Regions from separate parts of the Clostridium sp. MB05 genome, predicted to be linked through region 2. Evidence: a T-box and tRNA genes for the amino acid it is inferred to sense, from the RefSeq annotation. Region 2 holds a T-box; the other holds one or more tRNA genes.
What was found. A T-box is a leader RNA that pairs with one kind of tRNA and senses whether it is charged. The one in region 2 lies ahead of trpS (tryptophan--tRNA ligase), so its partner is inferred to be a tRNA-Trp.
Positions count from the first base shown of each region.

Region 1 (17,025 bases), 670 kb from region 2:
GGAAATCCTAAATTATCAGCAATTATCATGGTAATTGGGTGTATAACAAATATAGTTTTAGATGCAGTGTTTATTTTTATATTTAATTTAGGCATACAAGGTGCAGCAATAGCAACTGTTATATCTCAGTTTTTAACTGCAGCTATAGGAATTGGCTATTATGTCAGTGGAAGATCTAACTTAAAATTTGTTAGATCAAGCTTAAGGCTAGATAAAGAAATAACTATTAAAATATTATCAATAGGGGCAGCTCCTTTTTCTATGCAAATAGCAGCAAGCTTAGTTCAAGTTATATCTAATAATGTTTTAAAGACATATGGAACTGATTTAGCAATAGGAGCAATGGCTACTATATCATCAGTAGCATTAATGTGTTTAATGCCTATATTTGGTATAAATCAAGGAGCACAACCTATAATTGGATTTAATTATGGAGCAAAACAAGAGGAGAGAGCTAAGAAGGCTTTTAAGCTTTCAGCTTTAGTAGCTACAATAATATTAACATTTGCATTTATAATAGTTCAAACATTCCCAGAAGCCATAATAGGAATATTTAATAAAGATCCTAAGTTTATGGAAATATCAGTTAAAGGGATGAGAATATACTTGCTTATGCTTCCTATAATAGGAATATCAATAACAGGATCAAATTATATTCAATCTATAGGAGAAGCAAAAACAGCAATGTTTTTAAGTTTACTTAGACAAGTAATTTTATTGATTCCATTTATATTAATCTTACCAAGAATTTTTGGATTAGGACTAAATGGAGTTTGGATTGCACAACCAGTTAGTGATGTTTTATCAACTATAATAACTGCATTAATATTAGTAAAAAGTATGAGAACAAAAGAAGAAAAAGAAGAGCCATTAATAAAAAAGGCTAATTAATAGAAAAAAGGTATAAACTTTACATAGAGTTTATACCTTTTTATTATTAAAGTAAGTCATTAAAATAGCATCTTCTTTAGTATCTTCATAATATCCTTTTCTAAGACCATTTTCAATAAAAGAAAATTTTTTATAAAGATTTTGAGCAGAAATGTTTGAAGCTCTTACTTCTAAGTTAATTAATGAACAACTTAGATCATCACATATGTTTATTAGTGAAGATAATAATTTACTACCTACTCCAAGTTTCCTATAGTTTGGATGAACAGCTATGTTAGTTATATCAGCTTCTCCAACTATAATCCAAACTCCAACGAAACCTATAACAGAGTTTTTTTCTATATCTTTAGCTATTATATATTTAGCTAATGGATTACTTAATTCACCTGAAATGGAACTTCTACTCCATGGGGTAGAAAAACATAAGTTGGTTATATTTAAGACGCCATCAATATCTTCGTCAGTCATTAAACTATAGCTTACCTTCATTTTCTAAAGCTAACCTCTTTTCTAGTTCCCTCTGAGCTTGAGGCTTTTTTAAATAAAATGGAGAAGAATTTAATTCATCATATTTATTATCTAGTAATAATTTAATGCCTAAGTCACCTAAAGATGAGGCTCTTATTACACTTAAATGATTAGGTGCAAAAGAAGCATTAGGAAGATTTTTTGATAAATAATCTCTATGCTTAATTAATCCATCACCTGTAAATATCACTTTTTCATTTTTGATTTTTAATAACTCAATTAATTCATCTAACTCAAGGGCAGAATAATCAATTAAAGCTTCTAAGTTTCCATTATTGTTTCTGTATAGACAGGTATATACACTATCTCTTAAAGCATCCATTATAGGGCATATTATTCCATCAAAGCTTATAAGAGAATATGCAAGAGCATCTAAACTTGATACACTAATATAAGGTTTATTTGACCCAAAACTTAAGCCTTTTATTGTAGCCATGCCAATTCTTAAACCTGTAAACGAACCTGGACCTTTTGAAACAACAAATCCATCTACATCATCAATCGATAGATTTGAATCTTTTAATAATTTATCTATAATATCCATTATCAAAGTTGAATGTTCCATTTTATTATTTAATGTATATTCGGCTATTAAAGCATTTTCACTTAAAAGTGCAGCGGTTGCTACTTTAGAAGCTGAATCAATACTTAAAACTATCATAAATTTAACTCCTTTATATAATTATATCGGTCTCCATATGGAGCAATTGAAATTTTTCTGAAATTTTCGCCTTTTGATAAGTCCTTCTCTATTAAAATATGTAAATATTCCTTAGGTAAAATTTCTTCTATGTAATTAGCCCATTCAATTATAGAAACACCTTCTGAGAATATATAGTCATCAAATCCAATTGCATAGATTTCATCTGGATCACTAACTCTATAAACATCAAAGTGATATAGTTTAAGCCTACCTGAATCATATTCATTAACAATAGTAAAAGTGGGGCTAGTTATATGTTCATCAATGTGTAATCCTTTAGCAATTCCTTTAGTTATATGTGTTTTACCAGTTCCTAAATCACCAGTTAAACAAATTATATCACCTGGATTTAAAAGTTTACCTATGGAATAACCTATATTAGTAGTTTCTTCCAAATTATTAACGTAAAAATGCATAAATGATCTCCTCTCTAAATATTCTATATTAATATATTCTATCCAAAATAATAAAAAAAGGAAAGTTAAAATAATATACATAATATGGTAAAATGAATTGAATTGTAGTAAAATATAAATAATTTACTGTATAAGTAATTTGTAATTTTTATATATTAATGATAAGATATGATAAAAGTAGAGAGAGATTATACATTCCTCGGAGGAAAATTTTATGAAAAAATTAACATATGCGTTAGTTATTTTTACTTCTATTTTATTTTTAGGACTAACTTTTTCTTATAATCCATTAATGGCTAATCCTACTGATGAGTTAGATGAGCAAAAGGATATTTTTTTAAACATATTAACTGTTAATAAAGAACAATATAAAATGGTTAAATCATTAGTTGGTGATAAACATAGTATTGAATATCTATTAAATACTGAAAAGGACATTAAAGCTTTTCAGGTTAATGATAATGTTCTAAATAATATCTTGAATATGGATTTATTTATATACAATGGATTGGGATATGAAAAATGGGTAAATGATATAATAGAAAGTTCTAAAAACTCAAATTTAGGAATTATAAATATGAGTAGAGGAATAAGGCCAATGGTAACAGAGTTAAAAGCAGTAAATGAAGAAAATCCATATTACCTATTAGGGTTTAATGAATATAAGATTGCACTATATAATATAAAATCTTCACTACAAGAGAAGGACATTAAAAATAGAAGCTATTATGAAGATAATTATAATAAGGTTGTTAAAGAATTAGATGATTTCTTGGCAAAGGCAAAAGAAGATTTAAAGAAGTATAAAGATTATATTATAGTTACAGATACAGATAAATTTGACTATTTGTTTAGAGATCTTGGAATACAAGCTAAGAAAATAAAAGATAATAGCATAAAAAATATTATTAATGATAGAGATATAAAGGAATCTAACATTGTATTTGTTCATGATAATGAATTAGGTGACATAGATGATTTAAAAAATAAAATAAAAGTCGATTGTATTTATATAGAGTTAAACACAGAAAGCAATGATAATGTATTAATTGATAATACAAGCAAGTTAATTAATAGCATAAAAACAAAAACTAATATTAATAGTTGATTTTTATGTCTACATAAGATATAATAGTTATTGTTGCAAAGGGGTATAGCTCAATTGGTAGAGTAGCGGTCTCCAAAACCGTTGGTTGTGGGTTCAAGTCCTACTGCCCCTGCCAAGTAAAAGCCAGCGATTTTAAATCGTTGGCTTTTTGTTTTGTTATGTTATATTATATAGTTATAGTTAATAGGTAATATAGTATTAAAATGAGACTTCATTATAAGTAATGAATTATTATCTTGACAAAGATTAAAATATCATGATAGAATAATTTTTGTTGGAGGGGTATAGCTCAATTGGTAGAGTAGCGGTCTCCAAAACCGTTGGTTGTGGGTTCAAGTCCTACTGCCCCTGCCATAAGAGAGTGTAAGATTTTACACTCTCTTATTTTTTCATGTTTTTTATTAGATTAAAGTCAACTGCAATTATTTATATAAAATTTGCCAAAATCTGATATAATTAATAATATATTTTAAAATTTATCTATGAGGGATGAGTATGAGGAAAAAACTATACAAGGTATCGTTTATAATTTTTATAAGTATTACTCTATTAATAAATATAAGTTATGATGCATTAGCATTAACTAATGAAGATAAAAATATTAATTTTAAAAGAATTACAATAGAGGATGGTTTATCTCAAACATCTGTTGAGTATTTATTTCAAGATAGTAAAGGGTACATGTGGATTGGTACAGCTGATGGATTAAATAAATATAATGGTAATAAATTTGAAGTATTTAGATATAGAAAAGATAAACCCAATAGCATAAGTGGTAATTATATTTCTGCGATAAATGAAGATAAAGAAGGTAATATATGGGTTGGAACTTCTAGGGGATTAAATAAAATAGATATTAATACAAAAGAAATAAAAATTTATTTACCTGGAGTAGACGGATGTAATTTGTCAAACTATAATGTAACAGAAATTTTAGTAGATTCAAAAGGTGAGATATACATAGCTACAGAAGATGGGTTAAATATTTATAATAAAGAAAGTGATAACTTTGAAAGGCTATATAACTCTAGTGAAGAAAAGAGCTCTTTAAGTAGTCAATTTGTTTATTCTATTGTTGAAGATTCTTATGGGAATTTATGGGTAGGAACAGAGGATGGATTAAATAAAATTGTAAATAGTTCAAAAGAAATTATAAAATATTACTCTAATGAATCAGTTAATTCAATTAGTGATAATTTTATTTTTAAATTATATGCAGATAAATCAGATAATTTATGGATTGGTACATATAGTGGAGGGTTAAATAAATTAAATTTAAAAACGAATGAAATAGAAACATTTATCAATGATCCTAAAAAAGATTCATCTATACCTGGTAATTTTGTAAGGTACATATTAAGGGATAGTAGAGGTCTTTTATGGGTAGCAACTAATAATGGATTAAGCAGATTTGATGAGAATGAAAAAAAGTTTATAACATACGAATCAAAAATATATGATCCTCAAAGTATAGTAAGTAATAATACATTAAGTTTATTTGAAGATAAATCTGGAACTTTATGGGTGGGAACCTATGATGGAATAAGTTTATTTAATCCAAAAACCTCATTTAAAAATTATAAGAATGATCCTTTTAATGCTAATTCGATAAGTGAAAACATGATTGCTGGAATATATGAAGATGATGATGGGCTTTTATGGGTAGGTACAGTACACGAAGGATTAAATGTAATAGATAGAAAAAAAGGTGATATAACAAAATTTAAAAGCTCAGATGATTTTAATTCCTTAAGTAATGATTATATTAGAGATATAGCGGGAATTGAAAATGAAATTTGGATCGCAACAGAACATGGATTAAATAAATATGATAAAAAAACCAAAAGCTTTACTAGATATTTTAACAATCATGATGAAAATAGTTTAGTCTCTAATGACGTAAGAACTTTATATATTGATGATGAGGGACTTTTATGGATAGGCACTAGAGATGGGTTATGTACTTTCGATAGAAAAGAGACCTTTAAATCATATAAAAATATTTTACTTAGTAATGAGATAACAGAAAATATATTTTCTGATATAGTACAGGATAAATCTGGAGTTATATGGATAGCATCTGGCTTAGATGGAGGTCTAATAGGTTTAGATAAAAAGACAGGAGTTATAAAAAACTATAGAAATAATGAAGACGATGAAGAAAGTATAAGTTTTAATGCAATAAAATCAATTGGAGTAGATAATAAAAATAATCTTTGGATAGGAACGCAATATGGACTAAATAAATTTAATAAATACACAGAAAAATTTCATAGATACACAGAAAGTGAAGGTTTATCAAATAACTTTATATATGGAATTTTAATAGATGATAATGGAAATCCATGGATGAGTACAAATTATGGAATATCTAAATATGATGTAGATAAAAACAAGTTCATAAATTTTAATGTTACTGATGGATTACAAGGAAATGAATTTAATGGTTTCGCCTCCTTTAAAAGCAAGAAAGGCGAAATGTTCTTTGGTGGAATTAATGGACTTACTTGTTTTTATCCATATGAATTAGAAGAAAAAAAGTTTTCTCCAAATGTAACTATAGATAAAGTTTATAATGGCGAGAAGGAATTATTAGATTTATCAGATATAAATATAGATTATAAAAATAACCATATACAATTTAATTTTTTTATGCCTGATTATAGAAATGTTAGTAAGATTCAGTATTCGTATAAATTAGAAGGACTGGATGAAAATTGGATTTTTTCTGATGATAGAAATTATGCAAGTTATACAAACCTAGATTCGGGAATATATACCTTTAAAGTAATTGCTAGAAACTCAAGTGGTGAATGGAGTATTCCAACTTCTGTAACATTTAAAGTTGGAATGAAGCCTTGGGAAACACCAATAGCATATTTAATTTATGGAATAATTATAGTTATAATAGTATACATAATATGGAATAGAGTGAAAATATTAGATAGCTTAGTAGAGCAAAGAACACAAGAGTTAAATAATAAGTTTAAAGAGAATAAGGATCTGTATGATAAACTTATTAAAAATGAAAAATATAAGAATAATTATTTTGTTAACTTATCTCATGAGCTTAGAACTCCACTTAATGTTATTATATCTACTCAGCAATTAATAACAAAACTAAATGAAGAGGATAAATTAATATCTAAAGAAAAGTTAGATTATTATATGACGACATTAAGAAGAAATTCGGATAGATTACTAAAATTAATAAATAATATAATAGATACATCAAAAATTGAATCAGGTTCATATAAGCTTAAAATAGAAGAAAATGACATAATTTATTTAGTGGAAGAAGTTGCATTATCTATGAAAGACTTTGTTGAAGCTAATGGAATAGAGCTCATTATTGACCCAGAAGTAGAAGAAAAGGTAATAGAATGTGATGAAAGTGAAATAGAAAAATGTATAGTAAATTTAATTGGAAATGCTGTTAAGTTTACTCCAAAAGGAGGAAAAATAGAAGTAAGAATAGTGGATATGGGGAAATTAGTAAGAATATCAGTTAAAGATTCTGGAATCGGAATAGATAAAAAATATCATAAAGCAATATTTGATAGATTTGGACAAGCTTATAATGATATATCAGAAGAACATGGTGGAAGTGGACTTGGATTAACACTAACAAAACAATTAGTAACACTTCACAATGGAAATATAGTTGTTAAGAGTGAGCCAGGATTAGGTAGTGAGTTTATAATTATATTACCAACTAAGCAAAATACCAAGTAATTAGAAATAGATTGAATATTAAAATGGTTACATTTTTTTATTGTCTGATATAATATACAAGAGTAATACTATCTTGACACTACATATTCTCAATGATAATATGATAGATATATGGGTACATGGATTTTTACTGTAAAGTAGATAATACCTAAATTAGGGTGATTTTTATCTTAATTTAGGTATTTTATTTTCCAATGCAAGGAGAATGAGAGAATATGATTGTAGAAAAAATATTAAACAATAATGTTGTTGTCTCAATAGATCCTAAAACTAAAAACGAAGTTATCGTTATGGGATCTGGAATTGCTTTTAAAAGAAAAGTAGGTCAAGAAATAGAAGAAGACAAAATTGAAAAGATATTTGTAGTAGATGATAAAAGAATGGGAAATAAGCTTAAAAAACTTATAAACCAAATACCAGATGGTATATTTGAATTGTCACATGAAATTATATCTTATGCTAATAAACAACTAGGTAGAAATTTGGATAAGCAAATATATATTTCTTTATCAGATCATATTGCATTTGCAATTAAAAGATATAAAAGTAATGTGCAAATAAAAAATGATTTTCTAAATGAAATAAGAAGAATACATAGGGAAGAGTATAAAGTTGCATTATGGGCTGTTGATTATATAAATAAAAGATTAAAGATAAACTTGCCAGAAGACGAAGCAGGGTTTATTGCATTACATTTAGTTAATGCAAGTTATCAAGAAACAGCAAAAGAATCATTAATATCAACTAATATAATTAAAGGGATTTTGAATATAATACGATATTATTATTCAGTTGAATTTGATGAAGAAGATATAAACTATGATAGATTATTAACCCACCTTAAGTATTTTGCGAAAAGAGTGATTACAAATAATCAAAATGAAGATAATAATAGTGAATTTTTAGAAATGGCATTAAAGAGCTATCCAGAGGCTTATAATTGTGCTGAAAAAATAAAATTATATATAGAAAGTAGTTATGATTACAAAGTAAATGAAGATGAAATAGTATATCTAACAATGCACATACATAGAGTTATTTCAGTGTTAAGAAATAATCATTAGCACACACAATGGGACTTAAGCTAAATATTTTGATGCTTAAGTCTTTATTTAAGTGTAGAGTTCTTAGGAGGAAACATGAATACTATATTTTTAAAGAAGTCATTTGGAATACTTCAAAGAATCGGTAAATCTTTGATGTTACCAGTTGCATTATTGCCGGCTGCTGGACTTTTAATAGGATTAGGCACAGTATTACAAAATCCAGATATAATAAATAATATTCCAATTCTAGCAGGGGATAAAATTCAATTAATAGCAAATATAATGTCATCTTCTGGAAATATTATATTTTCTAATCTTCCTTTAATTTTTGCTGTAGGAGTAGCAATAGGAATGAGTAACGGAGATGGAGTAGCGGCATTAGCATCAATAGTTGGATTTTTAATAATGAATATGACTATGGGAATAACTGCAGGCGTAGACTTATCACAGGTTGGTAAAAATCCAATGTATGCTACTGTATTGGGAATTCCTACTCTACAAACAGGAGTGTTTAGTGGAATAGTAATGGGAATAACTTCAGCAATAATATATGAAAAATTTTACGATATTAAATTGCCGGAATTTTTAGGTTTTTTTTCAGGGAAAAGATTTGTACCAATAGTCTCAGCTATATCAGGTGTCCTATTAGGAATTGTAATGGCAGGAATATGGCCACCAATTCAAAATTTTTTACTTAACTTTTCTAGAAGTATGATAGGAGCAAATGAAACAATTTCGGCATTTATATTTGGGGTAGTACAAAGAGCATTAATACCCTTTGGATTACATCATATATGGTATAATCCATTTTGGTATCAATTTGGTGAATACACAAATTTAGCAGGTCAACTTGTAATTGGAGATCAAGCAATATTTTTTGCTCAATTAAAAGATGGAGTTGAGTTTACAGCAGGTACATTTATGACAGGCAAATTTCCCTTTATGATGTTTGGGCTTCCAGCAGCAGCTTTAGCGATGTATCATGAAGCTGATGAGGATAAGAAAAAATTAGTTTCAGGAATATTATTTTCAGCAGCATTAACATCATTTTTAACAGGTATAACAGAACCAATAGAGTTTATGTTTTTATTTGTTGCACCAATATTATTTGCGATACATTGTGTATTTGCAGGATTATCTTTTATGATAATGCAGCTATTAAATGTAAAAGTTGGATTAACCTTTTCAGGTGGACTTATAGACTTTATATTATTTGGTGTATTACCTAACAGAACAAAATGGTGGTGGGTAATAATAGTTGGAATAATATTTGCAATTATATACTATATAGGTTTTAGATATGTAATAAGGAAGTTAGACTTAAAGACTCCTGGTAGGGAAAGGGAAGAAAGTGAAGTAGATATAGATATATCAGATGGAGATTTAGCTTATAAAATTTTAGATGCCTTTGGAGGCTCTAAGAATATAACATATTTAGATGCATGTATAACTAGATTGAGGGTTACTGTAAGAAACTTGAAATTAGTAAATAAGAGCAAACTTAAAACTTTTGGATCAGCAGATTTAATGATAATAGGAGATAATATACAAGCTGTATTTGGACCGAAATCTGATATGCTTAAAGAGCAAATGAAAGATATTATTAATGGAAAAGAAGTTATAGTTAAAAAAGAAAAGAAGATAGACCTAATTAAAAAAGGAATAAAGATTGAGAGTTCAATTATGATTCCTGTCACTGGAAAACTTTTAAGGTTAGAAGAAGTTCCTGATGAAATATTTTCTATGAAACTTATTGGTGATGGATTTGCTATAAACCCTAAAAAAAATATTTTAATATCGCCTATAAAAGGTACTATATTAACTATATCACCTACAGGTCATTCAATAACTGTTAGAGGATTAGATGGATTTGATATATTTATTCACATAGGAATAGACAGTATAAATTTAAAGAGTAATGAATTTAAAGCATTTGTTAAAGAAGGAGACTTAGTAGAAGAAGGTGACTTGTTAATAGAGTTTTCATTAGAGGAAATGATAACAAAACTAAAATCACCTATTATACCAATAATATTTAAAGGTTTGCCAAAAGAAAAAATTATTTATTTTAATAGTGATATAGATGTAATTTCTGGAGATATAAATAAAGTAGAAATACATAAAAAATATGATTAATTAAATATAACAAAATATCTATAAATTACTAAGTATACAAATTTATATTCAGGTTAATATAATAATGTAAACAAAAGAACTTTTAAACGAGAGGGAGTTCAACTTTAAAAGTATGTTTACAAAACCAAAAGCCAAGGGAGGGATTACAAATGGCAAAAACATTAGTTCCAGAAGCAAGACGAGGGTTAAGCGTATTCAAGAATGAAGTTGCAGCAGAGTTAGGAGTACCATTTAGTGATTATAATGGTGACTTAACATCAAAACAATGTGGTTCCGTAGGTGGCGAAATGGTAAAAAGAATGGTTGAACAATACGAAAATTCAATAAAGTAAGCCACAGGAACAATTTAACTAGGGTTTAATAGACAGGATGGATATACCGCCAAAGAATTAAGTATTGTAACCATTCAAAAAAAGAGAAGGCTATTTCAAAATAAAAACTATGTTTTAATTTTGAGTAGCTTTCTTTTTTAATTTCTAGGAAAGTATGAAAGGTTAAAGTTTTAAAAATGTGATTATATAAGGATTTTAGTAATTCAATGTGAAAAATAGATTTGATTTATATTTTCCTTACCTTCAGTTTGTAAGTAAACTTACATATGTCTACTTTTTTATATAATAAAGTTATGATAATAATATATAACATTAAATTTATTCTTATAATATATTAGCATGAAAAATAAAGAAAATGCATAAAAAATAGAGATAAACTAATTTAACATCAAATTATTGTACTAAATAAAAGTAGCAATAAACTCAGTATTAGTGTACTATTTAATTAATACACTAATACTGTCGAGAAAGGAGATAAGCTAATGGTACTTGAATTAAATTCAAAGGAGCCTATATATCTTCAAATAATTGCTTATATAAAAAAGAAAATAGTTTCAGGTGAATTAAGAGGGGGAGAGAGAGTCTTGTCAGTAAGAGAATATGCAACTGAATTAAAGGTTAATCCAAATACAGTACAGAAAGTCTATGCAGAGTTGGAAAATCAAAATTTAATATATACTCAAAGAGGAATAGGAAAATTTGTTACGGAAGATGAAAATATAATTAATGATTTAAGACAAGAGCTATTTAATGAAACTATAGATAAATTTATTGAAGACTCTAAAGCACTAGGATTCACAAGACAAACAATATTAGCAATTATATCAGAACGATATAAGGAGGATAAAAATGAGTAATTTATTAGAGGTTAATGATATATGCAAAAAAATTAAAGGAAAACAAGTTTTAAATGGACTGAGTTTCAATTTAGAAAAGGGTAAAGTACTAGGAATTATGGGGCCTAATGGCCAAGGAAAAACAACATTATTAAATATAATACAAGGTTTTCTAAAAGTTGATAAAGGAACTATAAAACTTGATGAAATTTCAATAGGAACAGAAACTAAAAAATATATTGCTTTTTTACAAGATAGAAATATTTTTGATAAATCAATGAAAATAAAAGATGCTATAAATTTATACTCAGATTTTTTTAAAGATTTTAATAGAGAAAAAATGAAAAATTATTTAAAGTTTATGAGTTTAGATGAAAATGCAAAAATAAGAGATTTATCAAAGGGAATGAGCGAGAAATTTAGCTTATCTTTAACTCTAAGTAGAAAAGCTAAGTTATATATGTTAGATGAGCCTATATCAGGAGTAGATCCTGTTTCAAGGGAGAAAATTCTTGATGCCATATTAGAAAATTTATCAGAAGAAAGCTCCATGATAATAACAACGCATTATATTGGAGAGCTAGAAAGAATTTTTGATGAAGTTGCATTTTTAGGAGAAGGTAAAATAATAGAAAGTGGAGATGCAGAAGAACTAAGAGAAAAATATAAATCATCAATAGATGAAATTTATAGAAAAGTATTTGCAGAATAAAAGGGGGAATTGCATATGAATAATGTTTTAAATATTTTAAAATATAATTTCGGAAAATATAATTCAGGAATAAGCAAAATATTATATATTATAGCTTTTATAATTTTATGTTTATTATCCTTTGGAACTTTCATAAAAATACCTTTTATAGGAGAGATTGTTTCAGCAATTAATATTGCAGTTATTTCAACATTTTTAGCTGTTAACCTAATAGTATCAATAATAAAGTTTTCATTACAAATTTCTAAAGAGCAGGGGAAACTACTATTTACATTACCAGTTAATTCATGGGAATATATAATCGCTAAATATATAGAATTTGCAATCTTACAAGGCAGCATAGTTCTTGTAGTATATATAATATCAATTTTCTCAAGAAATTCTATGGCTAATATAATTAATTTAGTTTCAGCATCAACTGCCTTTGGAACTTTAATTGCATATATTATAATTACGTCATTTATAACAATCTTTTCATCATATATTCATAATACAGCATTGTGTGTACTAGCAGTTATATTTTTAGGTGGAATTATCCAAAGTACTGTTGAGATAATTAAATGGATTATAACTGGATTACTTCCATACGTTTATTTAAGAATAGGATCTTTTATAGAAATTGATTTAATATCAACAATGTTAGGAGCAGTATGGCTAGTTGTTATTGCTTTATTATCAGTAAATCATTTAGATAAAAAATTAGATATTAGATAGGGGGAAATAATATGAAAAAAGTTGTAAAAATACTATTGGCTTTATCACTAAGTACAATACTAGCAGGATGTAGCATAAAATTTGGTGTTGAAAGTAGAAAATCAAGTAATTATTCTGGTAAAAGTATAAATCAAATAGAGTCTATCGAAGGAATAAATAATCTTAATATAAATATAGATGTTAGTAATGTTGATATCAGATATTATGAAGGAAAAGATATAGAGATTTCTGGAGTACTAGGAAATTTATCTAAGGGAGTAACTGTAGATAGAAACTCTAGTGAGTTGGATATAAATGAAAGGGCTAATAGAAGTGTAAGCATTAAGAAAGATACAACAAGTAATTTAAAGATTAATATACCAAATAGCTATAATGGAAATATAAAGCTTACATTGGGAGTTGGGGAATATAAAGTAAATGATGTAAAAGCTGATAATATGAAAGTAGAAACAGGTGTAGGTAAATTAAGTATGAGCAATATATCATTTAATAGATTGGATTTAGAAAGTGGTGTTGGAGAAGTTGATATTGATACAAAAGAGAAGACAGGGGAAATAATTATTGATGCAGGGGTCGGAGATATTAATATAAAGCTAGGTAATATAAATGGTAACTTAAAATTTGATGGTGGCATGGGGAGCACAAGAATAAGTATCCCACCTGATGCACCAGTAAATATAAAAACAAGTTCTGGACTAGGAGAAAGTAAGGTAACTGCAAAGACATCAGGAGAAAATAAGTACACTTTCGATGTTAGTATGGGAATTGGAGAATTAAATATAACAAACTAATTGTTTGCAGGTGAATATCACCTGCATTTTCTATTTTAAAATATCAATACAAATATAAATTTTATTAATTTAATTTGTTATAGTTAATAACTCAATAATACGTTTTATTATTGTCTATTCAAAAGAAAAATGATAAAATGAGAACAAAAGTTCGTTTGAAATATTGAAAATAAAGGTGATAATATGAAAAAAGTTAAGATATTACAAGCTGGAGATTTACATTTTGATACTCCATTTAAGGATTTAAATAAAGAAATATCACTAATAAGCAAGGAAGAGCTTTTAGAGGTATTTAGCAAAATAATTAGCTTATGTTTAGATAATTGTGTTGATATTTTATTATTAACTGGGGATATTTTTGATAACTTAACAGTAAATAAGAAAACATTAGTTTTTATCAAAGACCAATTAAAGAGAATAGATACTATAAAAGTATTTATAGCACCAGGAAATCATGATCCATATAATGAAAAATCATTTTATAAAATGGTAGATTGGCCTAGTAATGTACATATTTTTAAGGGAAATGTTGAAAAAGTGTTTTTAGATAATTTAGGTGTAGTTATATGGGGAGCAGCATTTAATTCCCATCATATCCAAAAAAGTATGCTTAAAAATATAGAGGTTGATGATAAGCTTATAAATATTATGACTATTCATGGAGACATATCTAATAATGATGAAGGAAATGAGTATAATCCAATAACTTTAAGGGATATAGAAAATAGTAAATTAGATTACATAGCAATAGGACATAGACATAATTACAGTGGTATATTAAGAGAAAAAAATACTTGTTATGCATATTCAGGATGTCCGCAAGGAAGAGGATTCGATGAACTTGGAGATAAAGGAGTAATAATTGGGGAAGTATCTAAAGAAACTGTAGACTTAAGGTTTATTAAAACATCTAAAAGAAATTACTATGTAATAGATATTGATATAAGTAATTCTATTAGTTACGAGGAAATTAAAGATAAAATACTAGCCTCTATAAATGAAGAAGAAAGAAATAACAATTTATATAAAATCATTTTAAAAGGAGAAATAGAATCATACATAAAATTAAATGAAAATGTGATACTTGAAAAAGTAAAAGATTACTTTTATTTTGTAAAAATAGTAGATAATACAGAAGTTAAATTAGATTTTGATAAAATATCAAAGGATTATTCAATTAAAGGAGTTTATGCAAAGAAACTTCTAGAGAAATTAGAAGATGATAATTATGATGATGAAATTGTAAAAATGGCTTTGAAAATAGGAATACAATGCCTATCTGATGAGGAAGTGAATTTAAATGATTATAAATAAAATACATATAATATCTTTTGCTGGTCTAAAGGATAAAATAATAGATTTAACTGATGGAATAAATTTAATATATGGTGAAAATGAAAAGGGAAAAAGTACAATTCAAAATTTTATAAGAATTTGGTTATATGGAATGAGTTCTAAAAGGAGTAAAGATATTAAAAATAATGATAGAGTTAGATACATGCCTATCGATGGGGATAAAATAAGAGGAGAACTATATGTTTTTCATAATGGAAGAAAATATATTATAAGAAGAAGCTTTGGAACAACTAAAAAAGAAGATATAGCAGAAGTTTTAGATGCAGAATCAGGGGAAGTAGTTTTAAATATACCAAATGATGAACCAGGAAAATATTTTTTTAATGTAAACTCATCAACTTTTGTAAAAACCTTATTTATAGGTCAATTAGGAGTATCCATATCTAAAGATAAGGAAGAAGAAATAATAGATAAAGCTGCTAATCTATTAGGAAGTGGAGAAGAAAAGGTATCAGTACAAAAGGCTTTAGAAAAATTAGAGGTTATAAAGAAGTCTCTAACTACTTCAAGGAAAACAGGGGAATTAGATTTACTTAGAAATAAATATAATTCATTAATTGAAGAAAGATATGAAGGATATAAACTATCGGAAGATAACATAGAAAAAGAACAAAGATTAATAAACTTAAAAGAAAAAAGAGAAGGGTTAAGAAAAGAACTTAAAAATTTAGATATATATAAGAAATATATGAAAAAAATAAAGCTTCAAAAGGAATATGAAGAAATAACTGAGTATTTAAAGAAGAGAGAGGAACTAATAAAGAAAGAAAGATACATTGAGGAGAGTATTTCCTCAAAAAATGGAGTAATAGATGAAGGATTATTAAATGATATAAAAGACGAAAATTCCTTATATCTTAGTATCCTAGACATGTATAAGGAAGCAGAAGAAAAATTAATTAATAGTAAAGAGATTTATATAATAAAGAAAAATGAGTTTAAGGATATATTTTTTATAGATGATTTATCCAGTGAAGATAAAAATAAATTTATAAAATCTGTTATGGAGCAGGAAACTTTAAATGAGAAAATAGAAAGCCATGATTCTTTAGTCGATGATATAAATATAATAAAGAATGATATACAAAAAAAGAAAGAATTTATAGGAAGTTCAATAAAGTTTAATGAAATAAGAGAAGAAGTTGGGAATCTATTAGAAAAATACGAAGACAAATTAAAAGAGCTTAAGTTTAAAGTTGAACATTATTCACATAGTTCAAAGGATGAAAATATTAGTAATAAAACTGATAATAGATATAAGTATATAAATATTTTCATTGCTATAGTATCTATTTTATTAACATTAACTATTATTAAAAATAACTTACTTTTAATAATACCTTTATTTAGTCTATTAATATTTTTAATCTTCAAATTCATAACTCTAAAAATAGCAAAAAAGTCTACTGGCAAATTAAATAGTAATATATTTAGCATAGATAAATTAGAAGAAGCTATAAATGAAATTGAAAAAGAAATATTTAGATATACAAAGGTAGTAGGGGCAACTTCATATGAAGATTTTATTAGAAAGATAAAACTTTTTGATGAATTTACTTTATACGAGGAAAAGCAAAATATAAAAATAAATGAAAAAGAAATTCAATTATCCTTAATAGATATAAAGGCTATAAAAAATAATTATAGAATTAATGAGGAGTATATAAATCACATATTAGATTTAGCTCAAACATCAGATGTAAATCAAGTAATATGTATGT
Region 1 covers NZ_CP174370.1:3,824,762-3,841,786, reverse strand. The annotation lists gene ACH36K_RS18045 (MATE family efflux transporter) at 1-891, shown strand, start outside; gene rimI (ribosomal protein S18-alanine N-acetyltransferase) at 922-1,380, opposite strand; gene tsaB (tRNA (adenosine(37)-N6)-threonylcarbamoyltransferase complex dimerization subunit type 1 TsaB) at 1,364-2,080, opposite strand; gene tsaE (tRNA (adenosine(37)-N6)-threonylcarbamoyltransferase complex ATPase subunit type 1 TsaE) at 2,077-2,538, opposite strand; gene ACH36K_RS18025 (metal ABC transporter substrate-binding protein) at 2,753-3,646, shown strand; tRNA gene ACH36K_RS18020 (tRNA-Trp) at 3,686-3,761, shown strand; tRNA gene ACH36K_RS18015 (tRNA-Trp) at 3,925-4,000, shown strand; gene ACH36K_RS18010 (two-component regulator propeller domain-containing protein) at 4,142-7,381, shown strand; gene licT (BglG family transcription antiterminator LicT) at 7,597-8,445, shown strand; gene ptsG (glucose-specific PTS transporter subunit IIBC) at 8,521-10,563, shown strand; gene ACH36K_RS17995 (alpha/beta-type small acid-soluble spore protein) at 10,713-10,895, shown strand; gene ACH36K_RS17990 (GntR family transcriptional regulator) at 11,378-11,752, shown strand; gene ACH36K_RS17985 (ABC transporter ATP-binding protein) at 11,745-12,443, shown strand; gene ACH36K_RS17980 (hypothetical protein) at 12,459-13,157, shown strand; gene ACH36K_RS17975 (DUF4097 family beta strand repeat-containing protein) at 13,169-13,948, shown strand; gene ACH36K_RS17970 (metallophosphoesterase family protein) at 14,132-15,262, shown strand; gene ACH36K_RS17965 (ATP-binding protein) at 15,249-17,025, shown strand, end outside.
Region 1: it has a tRNA-Trp gene. The T-box ahead of trpS (tryptophan--tRNA ligase) is inferred to sense a tRNA for this amino acid. The anticodon was not compared.

Region 2 (17,025 bases):
TTATTGGAGCATATCCAACGTATTTTGATTCACCGTTATAAGTTTAGTCTCCATATCCTGTTTCACCAGCTACCATTTTCTTTTCTATATCTACTATAGATTGAAGAGTTAGGTCTTCTTTTATATTTTCAAAATCGTTATTTTGAGATAATACTAATTCTTTATCTTTATGTGCTATTGTTGTCCCATATTTACTTATTATAAAAGCTTGACCAGTAGAACCAATCTTAACATCACTAACGAATCTACTAAGTTCATTTCCATCTTTAACAGCTGTGATAACACCTATTACATCTTCATTGAACTTAACTGGGACAGAATATATAACTACAATTTCTCCTGATGCCTTACTAACAATTGGATCAGATACATATGATGTACCTGAAGCGGCATTTTTAAAGTAATCTCTATCACTTGCATTAAAACTAGTTCCATCTGTTCTGCTAGCAGTACCATCTAAGGTAATAAAATTCATTGCTGTATAATTTCTATTTTTAGCTATTGATTTTAAAGTAGAAACCTTATCATTAATAGATATTTTGGGGTCTTTTAAATTATTGTTCTCAGAAATTATTTCTAAAGCCTGCATTTCTGCAATAAGTCCATTTTCAATAGCCTTTGAAGCTTGAATCGAAATTTCTGGTAAAGTTTTTTGAACGGTATTTTTTAATGATATTTTTGATATTAAAGAAGAAATTAAAGAGATTCCTATGCAAATAGCAACTATTAAAGAGATAAAACTTATTAATAATTGAATTTTAATACTTTTAAAACTTACTTTTCCTACTTTCTTTTTCATCTGCCTACCCCCATTAATTTACTTTATTTAAAAGCATACCTTACTTCTATCGATATATAATCTTAAAACTTAATATTATTGATATAATAAAAATGAGTATTATCTAAAAATTCGGATAATACTCACCTTAAATTTAAAGTTAATAATAATTTCTATTAATAAGAATTTTATTGGAGGTACCTCATTACTATAAAAGTAAAATCATAATTTATTTTATAGCATGTTTAGTATATCTATTGCATTGATTCTATAACACTTTCAACAAGTGAATCCATATCTATAGCATTGTCCTCATTCATAGAGGATACAAGTGAAACTTTATCTTCTAGAATTGTCATTTCTCTCATTTCATCTAGGAACTCACTCATTAACTTACCAGACTTACATGCCCATGAACCATTTTCAATAATTGAAAAGGTTCTTTTTTGAAGGTTAAGTGCCTTCATATCCATAAGATAATTATGCATAGGTGGATAAATTCCAAGATTATAAGTTACAGAAGCTAAAACCACATGACTAACTCTAAAGGTCTCAGAAATTAGCTGAGATACATGAGTACTTGAAACATCATACATAGTTACATCTTTTATACCTCTTTCTACAAATTTAGTAGCTAAAGAGGTAGCTGCAGTTTCTGTATTACCATACATTGAAGCATATACTATCATTACTGCTTTTTCTTCTGGTTCATATCTACTCCATTTATCATACTTATCAATAAAATATCCAAGATCTGTACGCCAAACTGGACCATGTAGTGGACAAATCATTTTAATATCAAGTCCACTTGCTTTTTTTAATAATGATTGAACATGAGCTCCGTACTTTCCAACAATATTTGTATAATATCTTCTAGCGTCATCAATCCAATCACGGTCAAAGTCAACTTCGTCATTAAATAGCTTACCATCTAATGCTCCAAAGGATCCAAAAGCATCAGCTGAAAAAAGAACACCATTTGTAGTATCAAATGTAACCATAGCTTCTGGCCAATGTACCATTGGTGCAGCTACAAATGTTACTTCATGCTTTCCAAAAGATTTTGTATCGCCTTCAGTAACCTCCTCTATTCTCCCATCGATGTCAAATCCAAATTGTCTCATTAATAGAAAAGCCTTCTCAGTGCTTATAATCTTAACATTAGGATAACGTAATATTATTTCCTCAATAGAAGCTCCATGATCAGGTTCCATATGATTTATCACTAAATAATCAAGTGGCCTACCATCAAGAACTGCTTGTACATTTTCTAAAAACTGTCTACAAATTGACCAATCCACAGTATCGAATAGTACAGTTTTTTCATCTAATAGTAAATATGAGTTATATGAAACACCCCTTGAAATTGGATGAATATTTTCAAAAAGAGCTAGACGCCTATCATTACCGCCTACCCAATAAAGGTCTTCCGTTACTTTTCTAACACAAAACATAAATTACTCCTCCTTTTTGCTATAAAAACCTTAAAATTTTTGCTATAAAATTAGACCTCTATAAAATTAGATTTTTCTTCACCACAATCTGGACAAATCCACTCTTCTGGAAGAGATTCAAATAAAGTTTCTGGTGATATGTCATTTTCTATATCCCCTACTGCTGGGTCATATTCATAGCCACATCCATTACAAACATATCTCTTCCAAGTAGGAATAGTCTTTTTAGGAACATACTTTTTCATTTTCTTCATAGGAGGTGCTTCCTTTTTTGGTTCTCCATTATCTAAAGCAGCTGTTAGTAATGGCATTATTTCTAGTAAGTCTCCAACAATACCATAATCTGCGTTCTTAAATATTGGAGCATTAGGATTATTATTAATAGCAACTATCGTAGTAGCATCCTTTATCCCCTTTAAATGTTGTCCAGCACCTGATATACCACATGCTATATAAAGATTTCCATTAAATTTTTGACCTGACATTCCAACATAACGATTTAAAGGTAAATATTTTAAAGTTTCAGCTACAGGACGAGATGACCCAATTGCTGCGCCAGCTTGAATAGCTAAAGCTTTAGCAAGCTCCATATTTTTTTCTTCTCCAATTCCCTTACCTACACTAACAACACGGTCTGCCTTGGATATTGGAGTATTTATATCAATACCAACAGTAAAGTCATAACCATCTGCTTTTAATGATTCTATAAGCTTAGTAACTTTTTCTTCAGCTGTTCCATCTTTCATAATCATCTTCTTACGAGCACCAGTCACTCCACCAGATGTAGATTTTTTAGTTATAGTTTCATTTTTAGGCATTTTACCAATTATGTGAGATGCAATTACCATTCTTTGAATCTCATTTGTTCCTTCATAAATAGTACAAATTTTAGCATCACGATATGCTCTTTCTACATCCATTCCTTTAAGGTAACCAGATCCTCCAAATATTTGTAATGCATCATTTACAACCTCTAAACATATATCAGAGGCATATTGTTTAGCCATAGCAGCTTCCATAGAATAAGGTTCATGATTTTCCTTAAGTTCAGCAGCACTATATACTAAAAATCTAGCTGCTCTTAGCTTTGTTGCCATATCAGCTAACTTAAATGAAATTACTTGTTGTTGACAGATTGGTTTACCAAATTGTATTCTTTCCTTTGAATATTCTAAAGCATTTTCATAAGCTCCTTGAGCTATACCTAGAGCTTGAGCTGCAATACCTATACGACCACCATCTAATGTTTTCATAGCTATTTTAAAGCCTTGTCCTTCTTCACCTAATAAGTTTTCCTTAGGTACTTTAACATTGTTAAATATTAATTCAGCAGTTGAAGAAGAGCGAATTCCCAACTTATCATAATGATCACCAAAGGTAAATCCTTCCCATCCCTTTTCGACTATAAAGGCACTTATGCCTCTAACTCCTATGTCCGGAGTTGTTACTGCAAATACAACATAAATATCAGCTTTATCTGCATTAGTTATAAAAATCTTTCCACCATTTAAAATATAATAATCGCCTTCTAGTTCAGCAGTAGTTTCTGTTCCACCAGCATCACTTCCAGCATTAGGTTCAGTTAAACCAAAGGCACCAATTTTTTCACCTTTAGCTAAAGGATTTAAATATTTTTGCTTTTGCTCTTCATTTCCATAGGCAAAAATTGGATATATTCCTAATGAAACATGGGCTGATAGAATTACACCTGTACCTCCATCAACCCTAGAAAGCTCTTCAACTGCAATGGCATAACTAAGTGCATCTAAACCTAATCCACCATACTTCTTAGAATAAGGAGTTCCTAATACACCCATTTCTCCTAACTTTTCTATAGCCTCATCTGGGAATTTACTTTCCTTGTCCAACATAAATGCTATAGGCTTTATTTCAGTCTCTGCAAATTCTCTAATTTTCACACGAAAAGCTTCGTGCTGTTCTGTAGTCTTAAAAAACATAAACTTGCCTCCTCTTATTTAGTGTTTTATTTAATTTTTATAAATTTTTTAAAATTTATAAAATATGTAAGTCTAATATCAAAATACACTATTCTAATAATCAAGCTAAAACTTATGTTGTTATGTCCTTATGTGTTATATACTCTATACCAATTAATATCTATTATTCCAGTTTTTCTCTTTCTTAATAATTATTATTATAAAACTCTAAATATCTATTGTCAAATTTTTCTGTAAACAATTCCAGTTTTATAATTAATATTAGTGCCTACTAGATAATATTATTTATATCTAAAACTATATATTCATTTTAATCTTAATAAGAAGAACTTTTTATAATTCACTCATCAGAAAAAGTGTAGCTAATATTATAAAAATAGTTTACTTGAGAGGTACAAAAAGAAAATTTACACACATTTTTGCATAGGCTTTTACAATAATTTTAATAACAAAAAAAGTATGTTATTCATTAAAAACAACATACTTTTTACTGCAGTCAGTACTCATCACTTTTGTATCCTCAAACCAGCACTTTACAAAGTCAACATCACTTAAAATAATTTATTCCAATAGCATCTCTAACCTCATCTAAAGTATTTGAAGCTACTTCTCTTGATATTTTACTCCCTTGAAGTAAAACACTATAAATGTAATCTATATTTTTTTCTAATTCCCTACGTCTAGCCCTAATTGGTTCTAGCTCTGCTTGTAAAACTTCATTTAAGAATTTCTTTACTTTTACATCACCGAGTCCACCTCTACTATAATGCTCCTTCATATTTTTTAAAATTTCTTTATCCTTGCAGAAAGCATTTAAATACGTAAATACAGGATTATCTTCAACTTTACCTGGATCTTCTACTCTTATATGATTTGGATCTGTATACATTACCATAACCTTCTTAGCTATAATATCTGGTTCATCAGATAAATAGATTGCGTTATTTAGAGATTTACTCATTTTTGAATTTCCATCGACACCTGGCAATCTTCCCATACCATTTATGGGAATTATAGCCTTAGGTTCTACTAATATTTCTTTACCGTAAATACTATTAAAGCTTCTTACTATTTCTCTAGTTTGTTCTATCATAGGTAGTTGGTCTTCTCCTACTGGAACTATAGTAGCCTTAAAGGCTGTTATATCTGCTGCTTGACTTACTGGATATGTTAAGAAACCTGCTGGAATACTCAATTCAAAGTTCTTTTCTTTTATTTCATTTTTCACTGTTGGATTTCTTTCAAGCCTTGAAACTGTAACTAGATTTAGATAATGTATTGTTAATTCGTTTAACTCTGGTATTTGTGATTGAACAAATATTGTAGATTTTAAAGGATCTATTCCTACTGCTAAATAATCCAATGCTACCTCTATTAAATTTTTTCTTATTTTCTCTGGATTCCTAGCATTATCAGTTAAAGCTTGTTGATCTGCTATCATTATGAAGCTTGTGTAATCCCCATTATTTTGTAGATCTACTCTCTTTTTTAATGAACCTACATAATGTCCAAGATGCAACTTCCCTGTTGGTCTATCACCTGTTAATATGATTTCTTTACTCATAATCTTCACCCCTTAATTCTTTGCAAAATAAAAACTCCGTCCTAAATAAATAGGACGGAGATAAACCGCGTTGCCACCTAAATTGTATAGTAAAATATACTATACCACTCCTTTTCAAGTACTACCATACTCTATCTGCTATAAGATGCAGCCCACCACTTAGATACTCTGATAATCATTTCTCATCGTTCCTCAAAGGTCCATTCACTAAATCTCTTCTTGTTAGGATTCCACCACCCCTAACTCTCTTTATTGAAGCTTAATATAGCTACTACTCCTTATCTTTGGATGTTATTATTTAAATTTATTACATTTTACATCAAATACTCTTAATTTGCAATCTTATAATACTTAAATTTCCTTGACAAATTCCTATTTATCAATCTCCTATTCTCTTCGAAATATATATCATAAGTAAATTATAGCATAAATTCATGGTATTATTTAATTTTCAAAGAACATATTTTATTGTTTAGATTAATAAAATTTCTTATATTTATTAAAAATAAAAAGACCACAATATAATATTCAATTTAGACTGATATACTTCCCGCAGTCTCTTATATAAAGCCTTCTACTAAAATGGTGGGGTACTAATTCTATTTAATTATTATGTTTATGCTTGTTTTAGCATAAAACATCTTTAAAGGCTAGTTATATCAATGATTTAGGTGTAGTTACTACATAAATTTATTAGGTAACTACTATATACCCCATTCTTCTTTTAACTTATTAACTATTTTCATCATCTCCCCATCATCTTTTACTATATTTGGGTGATATGCCTTTCTAAAGTTTCATATAGTTTCTTATATTTACTTTTATATTCTTCATTGTGGTTATTATGTTTATTACTATGATAGTCACCATATGAATTATAATTATTGTAGTTACTTTTAAAGTTTTCATAATAACTACGTTCATGTTTTTTTAATTCATACTGCTTTTTTATATTGTTTAACATTTTTTAGTACTCCAAATATATCATAACAATAATCATATGAATTTTTGCCATACACTTTTTCAAACTTTTCTTTTTCTTACACGTATCTCTTTAATATATCTTCACTAATTCTTGCTGGATTCCAAAAACTTAATTTCTACCTCTCAATAGAGTGTAATCTATACTCATTTGTTATTTAGCTTTGAGAATAAAAAATATCACAAATTCATTTCAGAATGATGCGACATTTTAATCTGATACTTCATATTTATGGAACTTTTCCTTAAAGTGTTTTCGTAATCCTGCAATCTATTTAATCAAACCTTTATAAGCTTTTTGCAATTTGATTTCTTGTAATAGTTTCCCATACTCACTTAAACTTTTACTCAATGATTCCATTCTCTATTCCTCCTAAATGCTATAAATAAATTCCTATTTTCCACAATGTAACGCTACATCCTTAATATAACTATCTCCTGCATAAAGCTCAATTATCTCCTGTTTTTCCAAATCATTGAGCCTATTAATATTCGCAATATAATCACCATGGCTATCGCCATTAATGATATTCTCAACTACCGTGCATTGGCATACAACCTTTTTAGTGGATGCTGAGTTCTTTATTCCTTATTTTGCTAGTTTATTAAATAATCTCATAATATTCATCTCCCAATTATAAATGACCTGTTTATTATTAATATATATAAATTCAGATTGCTTTTTTAACATTCAACCCCATCCTAAATTGGAATTTAAAGGAGGAAATATTTTAAATATGAGTATTATAAAAAACGAAATTCCAATTTTAGAATTTGATACAGAACATAAATCGGTTATTATGCCAAATCACGAAAAACTTGACTTATATCTACCACGAAAAGCTGTTTTTGCATTTCTCGATGAACATATAGATAAATTCCAATTTATCAATTAGAATTTATGAACAATCTTAAATTATTAGGATTAAGAAGTAAAGTGGACAAATTAATTTGTCCACTTTTATACGTTCTATTATCAACACTGGTTTAAAACAGAGCCTATTTTTAAATATTCCCTCATACCAAACTTTAATATTTAAAGTTAACTTCAAGTCAATATAGATAAAAAAGTAGAGTATATATTATCTTGCCTGCTCACTTTTATTCTCCAAAGTGGAATCAATATAATATATATTCTACTTAGTATAAACTAACTATTTATATCACATGTACAATTTTATCTTTAGATCTAAAAGAATGGAAAGAATGGAAATGGGAAGAAAAATGGGAATACCCCACGGACATTATTAAATGGAAAGCCCCTACGTCTAAATCTCCTGCGTCTTCTCATTCCCCTACCGCCACCAAATTGCCTTTGTCCCTCAGGCATAGGCATATCGTCTATATCTATTACGTCCTCACCAACTAACATAATAATTCCATTAGAATCGACATTTTCTAGGATTCCGTCCACTGAACTACCATCTTTCATTACTAAAATAATATGAAAGTCTATTAATCTTTTGCATTCATCGAATAAATTTTGTAGGCTATAATTCTCGCCTCTGTCAAAATTCAATTAAATCACTTCCTTTCTATTAGCATGATATTCACTCTAAACAAAAATGGTACTATTTGTAAGATGTTTTTTATTTATACTCAATATAAACTTTCTAAAAAACTAGTTGAACTAATACCATATAACATATCGTTCCACCAGCAATAGAAACTAATATTCTAATAATAGAATTATAACGCTTGTCCTCTTTTAGCCAATTATCTATAAAAATAATAACTAATAAAACTAGCCGTAAGCAAATATAATAATTACTTAAGACTAGCTCCATTAGCTACTAATTAATATCTATATTAAAATTCTGTTGTACCAAATTTATCATTTCTAAGATATTGTATATTAAAAAAGATGACACCTATGTGTCACCTTTATAAATTTCACTCATCTTCTTTATTCATAATTTTACTTTTTCTTTTAATTGTAGTGGAGATATAACTTTAACTTTGTCCTGCATGCTTATAACAAAATCCACAGTCCAGTCCAGATCACTAACTTGAAATATTATGTATCCCTTTTCTTCATTGCTGTTTCTCTGAAAAAATTTTGCATCAATTTTATCTGTTAGAAAAATTTTATTAATAATGTCCTATTCTAATGTAACATTATATAAAGTTTTTGAATCTTGCGAGGAAACAAAGCAGTACCGAAATCATTTCTAAAATCAATTTTTTCAATTGACTTGCAATTAAAATTTTTATCCAGAATTCTATATGAAACAATTCTATTAACCTTAAAAAAACGAAATTCATTATTATCTTGACAAAAACCATATAAATACCAATATGACTGCTTAAAAATAAGTTTATATGGATGAATAATCCTCATTTTTCTAGAACTTTTAGAAATATATTCAAGGCAAATACACTTATGATATTCTATCGCTTCATGCAAACCAGTAGTTTTTTCCTGTGTAATGATATCTTGAAAGCATGATGATAAATCAATTAAATAGTCACTTTCTGAAAATATAGTTTTTGTTTCTTTTAGTATTATTTTTGCCATTAGATTTATTAGATCATTATTTCTATTAATGCTCATCAACCCAGAAAGTGCAGTAAAAATATTTTTTATATCATTATTAGAAAAAATACTTTTTTTATATTTGTATCATTCAACAACTTATACTCCGCCACCAATACCCGAATATGTAATTATAGGAATTCCTGATTCATTTAATGCATCCAAGTCACGAAAAACTGTACGCTTAGAAACTTCAAATCTTTCTGCCAGCTCTTTTATTGTAATTCTGTCTGTATTAACTAGTATATTTAATATTCCTAATAATCTATCAATTTTCATAGTAGCACACCTTCTATCAATTATTTAGTTAAACTAAAAGCAATCTATATTTATATATCATAAATACTTTATATTTATATAAAAAACTCTATTTAGGCATTTTTTATAATTTTTTCTCTGCCTTATGTTATATGGTGAGAGTTTATAAAAAAAACTATAAACTATACTCCCCTTATGAGAGCACATATACTATATCTAAGCTACAAATTCCTATTTAACGGGCGCAATTACTATTACTTGCTAATTATAAATGTAATTATAGCTTATAAAAATCTATTATTAAACATTTATAACTATGTATTCATAGAAAATATATGATGTCCCCATATCCAATAATTCTTTGAATTTTAAAATTTCATCTGCTGAGCTATAATTTTGCACTGAACCTGTTTGTTGTACTACTGGATTTGTTTTAGACTCTTGTACCTCTAAAAGTAATTCATGTATTTTATCATTAATATTTCTAGCTGCACTTTTATTTACTTCAACATTAAAAGTTTCTTTTACAATATCTATAGTAATAATACCTGTTATTGCACCTGTCGTCATAGTAATATCATTAAGATTTTTTAATGATACAGTTTGAATTATTTCTCCTACCCTCTTCTTTTGTGCCATAACGATCCTTTTGTTAGTAACATCATAGGCAAAATTAGAATCATGTTTACCATTAACATAATTATGAAGACCAATAAAGCACATTAATATTTTTTCAAAAAGTAAATACTTAAAAAATCCATGGAATAGCTATCAAATGATAATTTTATTCCATGGATTTTTTTAAATTTTGTGATATTTGTATTGTGGTCTACCTACCTTGCCGTATTCCACCAATTTTTCCACTTTATTTTCTTTTTCCATATATTCAAGATATCTTCTAACTGTTACTCTTGCTATACCTAGTTTTTCTGCTAAATATTCTGCTGTCAAATCCTCATAATTACTTTTTTCTATTTCATCCCATATAGATCTATATGTAAATCTATTAAGGCCCTTAGCAAAATCCTCTTCATTTTTGGAAACAATTGAATTAGCTATCAACTTATCTAATTCCTTTTGTTCAATTTCATCATTATTTTTGAATTTATCATATCTACCCTTAAATTGATAAAGAGCCTCTTTAAATCTATCAAAGTCAAAAGGTTTAATAAGATAATCTACAACTCCATACCTAAAAGCTTCTTGTATTCTTTCAATAGATTTATCAGCAGTAATTAAAATAATATCTATATCTATCTCTTGTGCTCTTATCCACTTTAATAAATCAATTCCATTTTCCTTAGGCAGGTACACATCTAATAATATTAAATCAGGTTTTTTAGTTGATATAACTTTTTTTGCATCGGTAAGGTTAGAAACAGCTTTATATAAAACAAATCCTTCTATTCTTTTTAAGAACTTAACATTTATTGCTCTAACCATAGGATCATCTTCAATAATCATAACTTCAATCAAACTTATCACTCCTTGCCATTGGTATATCTATATTCCAAAGAACACCTTCATCTACATGAAATTCTATTGTACCGTTCATTTCATCTATTATTTTTTTAACAATATACATACCATGTCCACGCTGTCCTTCCTTCGTAGAGAACCCTTGCTGATATATTTTTCCTCTATATTCTAATGGAATTCCTCCACCATTATCTTTCACTTTTATATTTAAAAAATGTTTATCTTCAACTATTTTTATATATATTAATCCAGTTCCATCATTTTTAACTTCATCTAAAGAATTTTCTATTAGATTTCCCATAACTGATACAATTTCTTCAGAAGACATACATTCTGGTAAATTTTTAAGCTTTGAATTTTCATCTATTTTTAATTTAACTCTACATTCCTCAGCCTTATTGTATTTTGCAAGTAACAAAGCTGATAAAGAAGGATCTTTTATTTTCTCTGTTAGAATATTACTTATATTATTTCTTACCTTCGCCACATCTGCTATAAATTGTAGAGCTTCAGTATATTCTTCTAGCTGTATAAGTCCTGCAATTGTGTGAAGTTTATTCATAAATTCATGATTTTGAGCTCTTAAGGACCATGCCATTTTTTTAGCACCTGTGAGCTCTTCAGCCATTCTAGTCACCTCAGTTTTATCTCTAAAGCTAGCAATAGCTCCCACAACCTTACCTCTATTAATTATAGGAATTCTATTAGTCATTATTATTGTGTTATTTATTCTCTGCTCTTCTTCAAACTCAGGTTTTCCTGTTTCTAATACATTAATCATATGGGTATTAGGAATAACTTCTTCTACATTATGCCCTATAATCTGTTCTTTATTAACAGCATTTTTAAGATTTAATATCTTTAAAGCTGAGTCATTTATAAGAGTAATTATACCAATATGATCAACAGCTACTAACCCCTCATGAATAGCATCAATAATTCCCATCCTTTCATTATAAAGTTTTGTTATTTCATCAGGTTCAAGTCCCATCAAAATTTTCTTTATATTATTTGCTAATAAAAATGCACCTATTATACCTACTGTCAATCCACCAATTGCAATTAATATTATATATAAAATAGCTGTATGCTTAGCTGTTTCAACACTGTGAGTTAGTGTACCTACACAAACAAAACCTATCTCTTTTTTGTTTTCTTCATCATATATTGGAGCAAAAGCTCTTAAGGATTTTCCCAATGTTCCCGTAGCCTCAGAAATATATGTTTCTCCCTTTTGAGATACTCTATACTCATCTCCTCCAACAAAGCTTTTCCCTATCATTTCAGGATTTGGATGAGAATATCTAATCCCCTCCATATCTACTACAATTATATACTCAATTTGCTCTAAATGCTTAAGCTGCATATTAACATAAGGTCCAATCTTTCGGTTTGGATCCTTATCCTCCAATGCATCTACTATCTCTCTAGAATGCGCTACCATCTCAGCTACATTCATAATATTAGTCCTAGCCTTACTTTCAATATTCCCAGTCATCCATGAGGCGACAAAAGAAATGATTATAATTATAGAAACAAACACTACTGCACTAACTAATAATGTAAGCTTTGTTTGCAATTTAATTGGTTTTTTCATATTCATCACCTCAATTTTAATATATTTTTCTATTAATTAAAATACATTAAAATGCTATAACATAACTATTTTAAATGTATAAACTTTTGAAGTTTTTATATCTATATTTTGAAACTAAAAAACACAGAATAGTAGAAGACCTTATGTAAACCTAGAAGAATTAATATAAGAGACTATCTTAATCTCATTATATAGTACTTCATTCATAATTGTCTCCTACTTTTTCTGTGTTTAATTTAGTATCTAATAAATATTTTTTATGCAGCAGCTTCCTTCTGCAACTTTTTCATTTTATTTTTTTGAAGTATCTTGAATGCATACGTTACAATTAGTGGACAAAGGATTGCTGAAACCACGCATGCTGCTGCAACCTGTGCAGTTGCCATTGTTGCCACAACAGCCATACTTGGATCTGCAGCTGCAACAGCCGCTGGTGTCGCTACAGCATTTCCTGCTGTTGACCCTGTTGCAAGTCCAATTATAGGTTCTTCTTTAAATAGTTTTAGTAACACATAAGCTCCTATTCCTGTTAAAGCAGCTATTACTCCTAATAATATACCAGGACCTCCAGCTTCTACAATAGTTTTAAGATCCATTCCTGCGCCTAATGGGAAAGAGAAGAATGGTATTAATAACATTTTACTGCTTCCAAGGAATTTTCTCATATCCTGATCAATATTTCCTAAAATCATACCTACTACTATTGGAATCATTACTGCTACAAGTGCCTTAAAAGGAACTTGAGCAAGTCCTGATGCACCTAATGCAACTAATGTGAAAAATGGGCCGTCTTTTAAAGATAATAAAGCATACGCTCCTACATCTGTTTCATCACCATACTGTGAAGCAAGAGATGCATATAATCCACCATTACAATTTGTTAATGCCGCAAGGATAGCTAATGGTGATAAGCCTAATACTCCTGCAGGTCCAAAAACTTTTCCTACAAATATACCAATACCTGCACCTACTATAAATTTTCCTGATATTAATATTGCACCTTTTTTTATTGCCTTTGGTGCTAATTTGAAATTAATTTGTGAACCAATTAAGAACATAAAACAAGCCAAAATTGTTGTTGATGCCTTTGGTCCGAATAATGCCGTTGTGAAACCACCAATCTCGAAAAATTGTGGAAAAAATGTATTAACTAATACCCCTAAAAAAAGTGGGACTACCATCATACCGCCTGGAATTTTATCAAGTGTTTTTTTAATTGGAATTTGCATTTTTACCCCTCCATTTATCTTTTAGCGGCTTGTAGAATTTCTACAAGCGGTCCATTATTCTGAATTTTTATACTCTTGCTACTCCGCTTTTTCTTGCTGCTTCTTTTATTGCTTCAGCTACATTAGCTGCAACAGTTTTGTCTAATGCATATGGAATTACATTGTTCTCATTTAAATCTTCATCTTTTATTATAGAAGCTATAGCATATGCTGCTGCAATTTTCATTTCTTCATTGATTTCTTTTGCCCTAACATCTAATGCTCCTCTGAATATTCCTGGGAATGCAAGTACATTGTTAACTTGGTTAGGGAAGTCTGATCTTCCTGTTCCAATTACTCTAGCTCCTGCTGCTTTTGCTTCATCTGGCATTATTTCAGGTGTTGGGTTTGCCATTGCAAATAATATAGAATCCTTATTCATTGATCTTACCATGTCTTGAGTTACTACTCCTGGTGCTGAAACTCCTATAAATACGTCTGCACCTACTAATGCATCAGCTAAAGTTCCTTGAATATTCTCTGGATTAGTTATCTTTGCAAGTTCCTTCTTAGCATCATCTACATTTTCTATTCCTTTGTAAAGAGTTCCAACTCTATCACATGCAATTAGATTCTTTACTCCTGAAGAAAGTAATAGTTTAGCTATAGCAGTTCCTGCTGCTCCTGCGCCATTTATAACAACCTTTACGTCTTCTATTTTCTTATTAACTACTTTTAGAGCATTTATCATTCCTGCAAGAACAACTATTGCAGTTCCATGTTGATCATCGTGGAATACAGGTATATCAAGTTCTTTCTTTAATTTTTCTTCAACTTCAAAGCATCTTGGAGCTCCAATGTCTTCTAGATTGATTCCTCCGAATCCTGGTGCTATTAATTTTACAGCTTTTACAATTTCATCAACATCTTTTGTATCTAGACATATTGGGAATGCATCAACCCCTGCGAACTCTTTAAATAATATTGCTTTACCTTCCATAACTGGCAATCCAGCCTTAGGACCTATATCTCCTAACCCTAATACTGCTGTTCCATCTGTCACTACTGCAACTAGATTTCCTTTTGAAGTATACTTATAAACGTTTTCTTCATTCTCATGAATTTTTCTACATGGTTCTGCAACTCCTGGAGTATAAGCTAAACTTAAATCATCTCTTGTTTCAACTTTAATCTTTGATTTTATTTCTATTTTTCCTATATTGTTTTCATGTAATTTTAAACTTTCTTCAAAATAATTCATATTTTATACCTACCCTTCAAATTTCATATTATTTTTTGTATTCGTTTTCCATGAGTAAATAATAACATCACTTTTTTATTATTAAAATATTTTAAACTTTAAAAACATATTATGGTCATAAAGAATATTTTGTTATGTTTTTAACAACATATAAATATTATTTTATTAAATTCATTTTATTAGTAATAATCCTAACAGTATGTTAATATTAACTAGACTAAACAGGTACAAAATAAAATTCAAGATATTAAGATGGAGGTAACAATGGCTAAAAACCAAAGCGTTAAAGGAAATTTCAATTATAACAACATAGAGAAGAAAGATAAGAACTTTATGTACAAAAATCTTGAAAGAAGTAATTGCTATAATTGTAATTTTTCAGGTTCAAATTTTGATTACGTAAATTTTAGAGGTGCACATTTTAAGTCATCTAGCTTTTTTAAATGTAGTTTTAAATGGTCTGAGTTTATAGGAACTAATTTCAAAAAGAGTAAATTTAAAGATGCTATCTTTGAAAATGCTATATTTGACTCTGTAAAGCTAGAAGATGTTGATTTTAAAGATGCCAAATTTATAAATACAATATTTGTATCAACTGACTTAAGTAAAGCTAAAAATTTAGATACTAAAAATCCAGGAATAAGAATTTTTGATGAAATGCCTCAAATAGAAATAAGTGAAGAACTTAAAAATGCAGCTTTTAATACATTCAATAATAAATATATAAAAGCTTCAAGGGTTCTGGATACAAAAGAAGGCGGTCTTAATTACTTAAATATTATGATTCTTTTAGAAAATTTTGATGAAGAAACATTAATTAAAGGATTAAATTTTATTGCTAGTGAATTAGATAGAGATTTTTATACAATAAGTTATATAATAAAATTTATTCAAAATATGCCAATATCTTAGTATTAATAAATTTTACATAATAGTATTTCTTTTAAAAAGTAAATAATCCAGTGAGATGTACATATTTTATTGTTATCTCACTGGATTATTTAAACTCTCCTTATTTTATCACTATTACTTTATTTTAATGAAATTAACCTTATTCATATCGTAATGACTCTACAGGATCAAGCTTTGAAGCTTTATTAGCTGGATACAAGCCCGCAATAATTGAAATTAATATAGCAAATCCTATAGTCCCAAGAACTAACCAAATAGGAGTAGAGAAAATATTAGGAACGTCATTAATTCCCTTTGATTTCAAGAAACCATCTAAGAATACTTTAATAATTTGAGTATTTATTAAACTAAAAACTACACCTATTAATCCGCCTATAAATCCAATAGCAGCTGATTCTACAATGAACAACCTCCTTATATCCCCCCTAGAACATCCTAAGGCTTTCATTATTCCAATAGATCTTGTTCTTTCATATATAGCCATAGTCATAGTATTAATTACACCTATAGAAGCAACGAATACTATTATTATACCTATCACTGCTAACACAGCGTTAACTACAGTGAAAGTAGATTTAACATCTTTAATCATTGATTGTATACTTGTAGTTCCATAACCCATTTTAGTAATTTCATCTGAAACTGATGAAACATCAGATATATTTTTTACTGTAACTTCTACTTTGTCTGCTCCATTTTCTTCATAATAGTTTTGATTTAAATTTTGATAACTTATTAAGTCTTTTACATCATCGATAGAAACTATTAGCTTATCACTATTAGAAAAATTTTCTCCTATTATGCCTACAATTTTAAAGTTTTTAACTAAAGGTTCCATCATTGGTATCCCAGATATGTCTGGCAACTTAGCTGTTAAAGTGATTTCCTTTCCAACAACAGATTCAGCATCATTAATACCTAACTTATCTAATAATTTTTTCCCTATTAATATTGAATTCTTATCTTCCTTTTTAAGCATTTCACCGTAGATAATTGGTTCTAAATCTTCTTTCTTTTCTTTAATTCTTACAGTTTCTAT
Region 2 covers NZ_CP174370.1:3,151,549-3,168,573, forward strand. The annotation lists gene ACH36K_RS14740 (cache domain-containing protein) at 44-799, opposite strand; gene ACH36K_RS14745 (FprA family A-type flavoprotein) at 1,033-2,232, opposite strand; gene ACH36K_RS14750 (acyl-CoA dehydrogenase family protein) at 2,283-4,190, opposite strand; gene trpS (tryptophan--tRNA ligase) at 4,738-5,754, opposite strand; T-box leader at 5,802-6,048, opposite strand; gene ACH36K_RS14760 (hypothetical protein) at 6,521-6,718, opposite strand; gene ACH36K_RS14765 (hypothetical protein) at 7,925-8,254, opposite strand; gene ACH36K_RS14770 (WYL domain-containing protein) at 8,843-9,289, opposite strand; gene ACH36K_RS14775 (helix-turn-helix transcriptional regulator) at 9,371-9,550, opposite strand; gene ACH36K_RS14780 (PH domain-containing protein) at 9,830-10,252, opposite strand; gene ACH36K_RS14785 (response regulator) at 10,331-11,005, opposite strand; gene ACH36K_RS14790 (ATP-binding protein) at 10,998-12,605, opposite strand; gene ACH36K_RS14795 (2-keto-3-deoxygluconate permease) at 12,863-13,834, opposite strand; gene ACH36K_RS14800 (NADP-dependent malic enzyme) at 13,902-15,074, opposite strand; gene ACH36K_RS14805 (pentapeptide repeat-containing protein) at 15,339-15,986, shown strand; gene ACH36K_RS14810 (ABC transporter permease) at 16,126-17,025, opposite strand, start outside.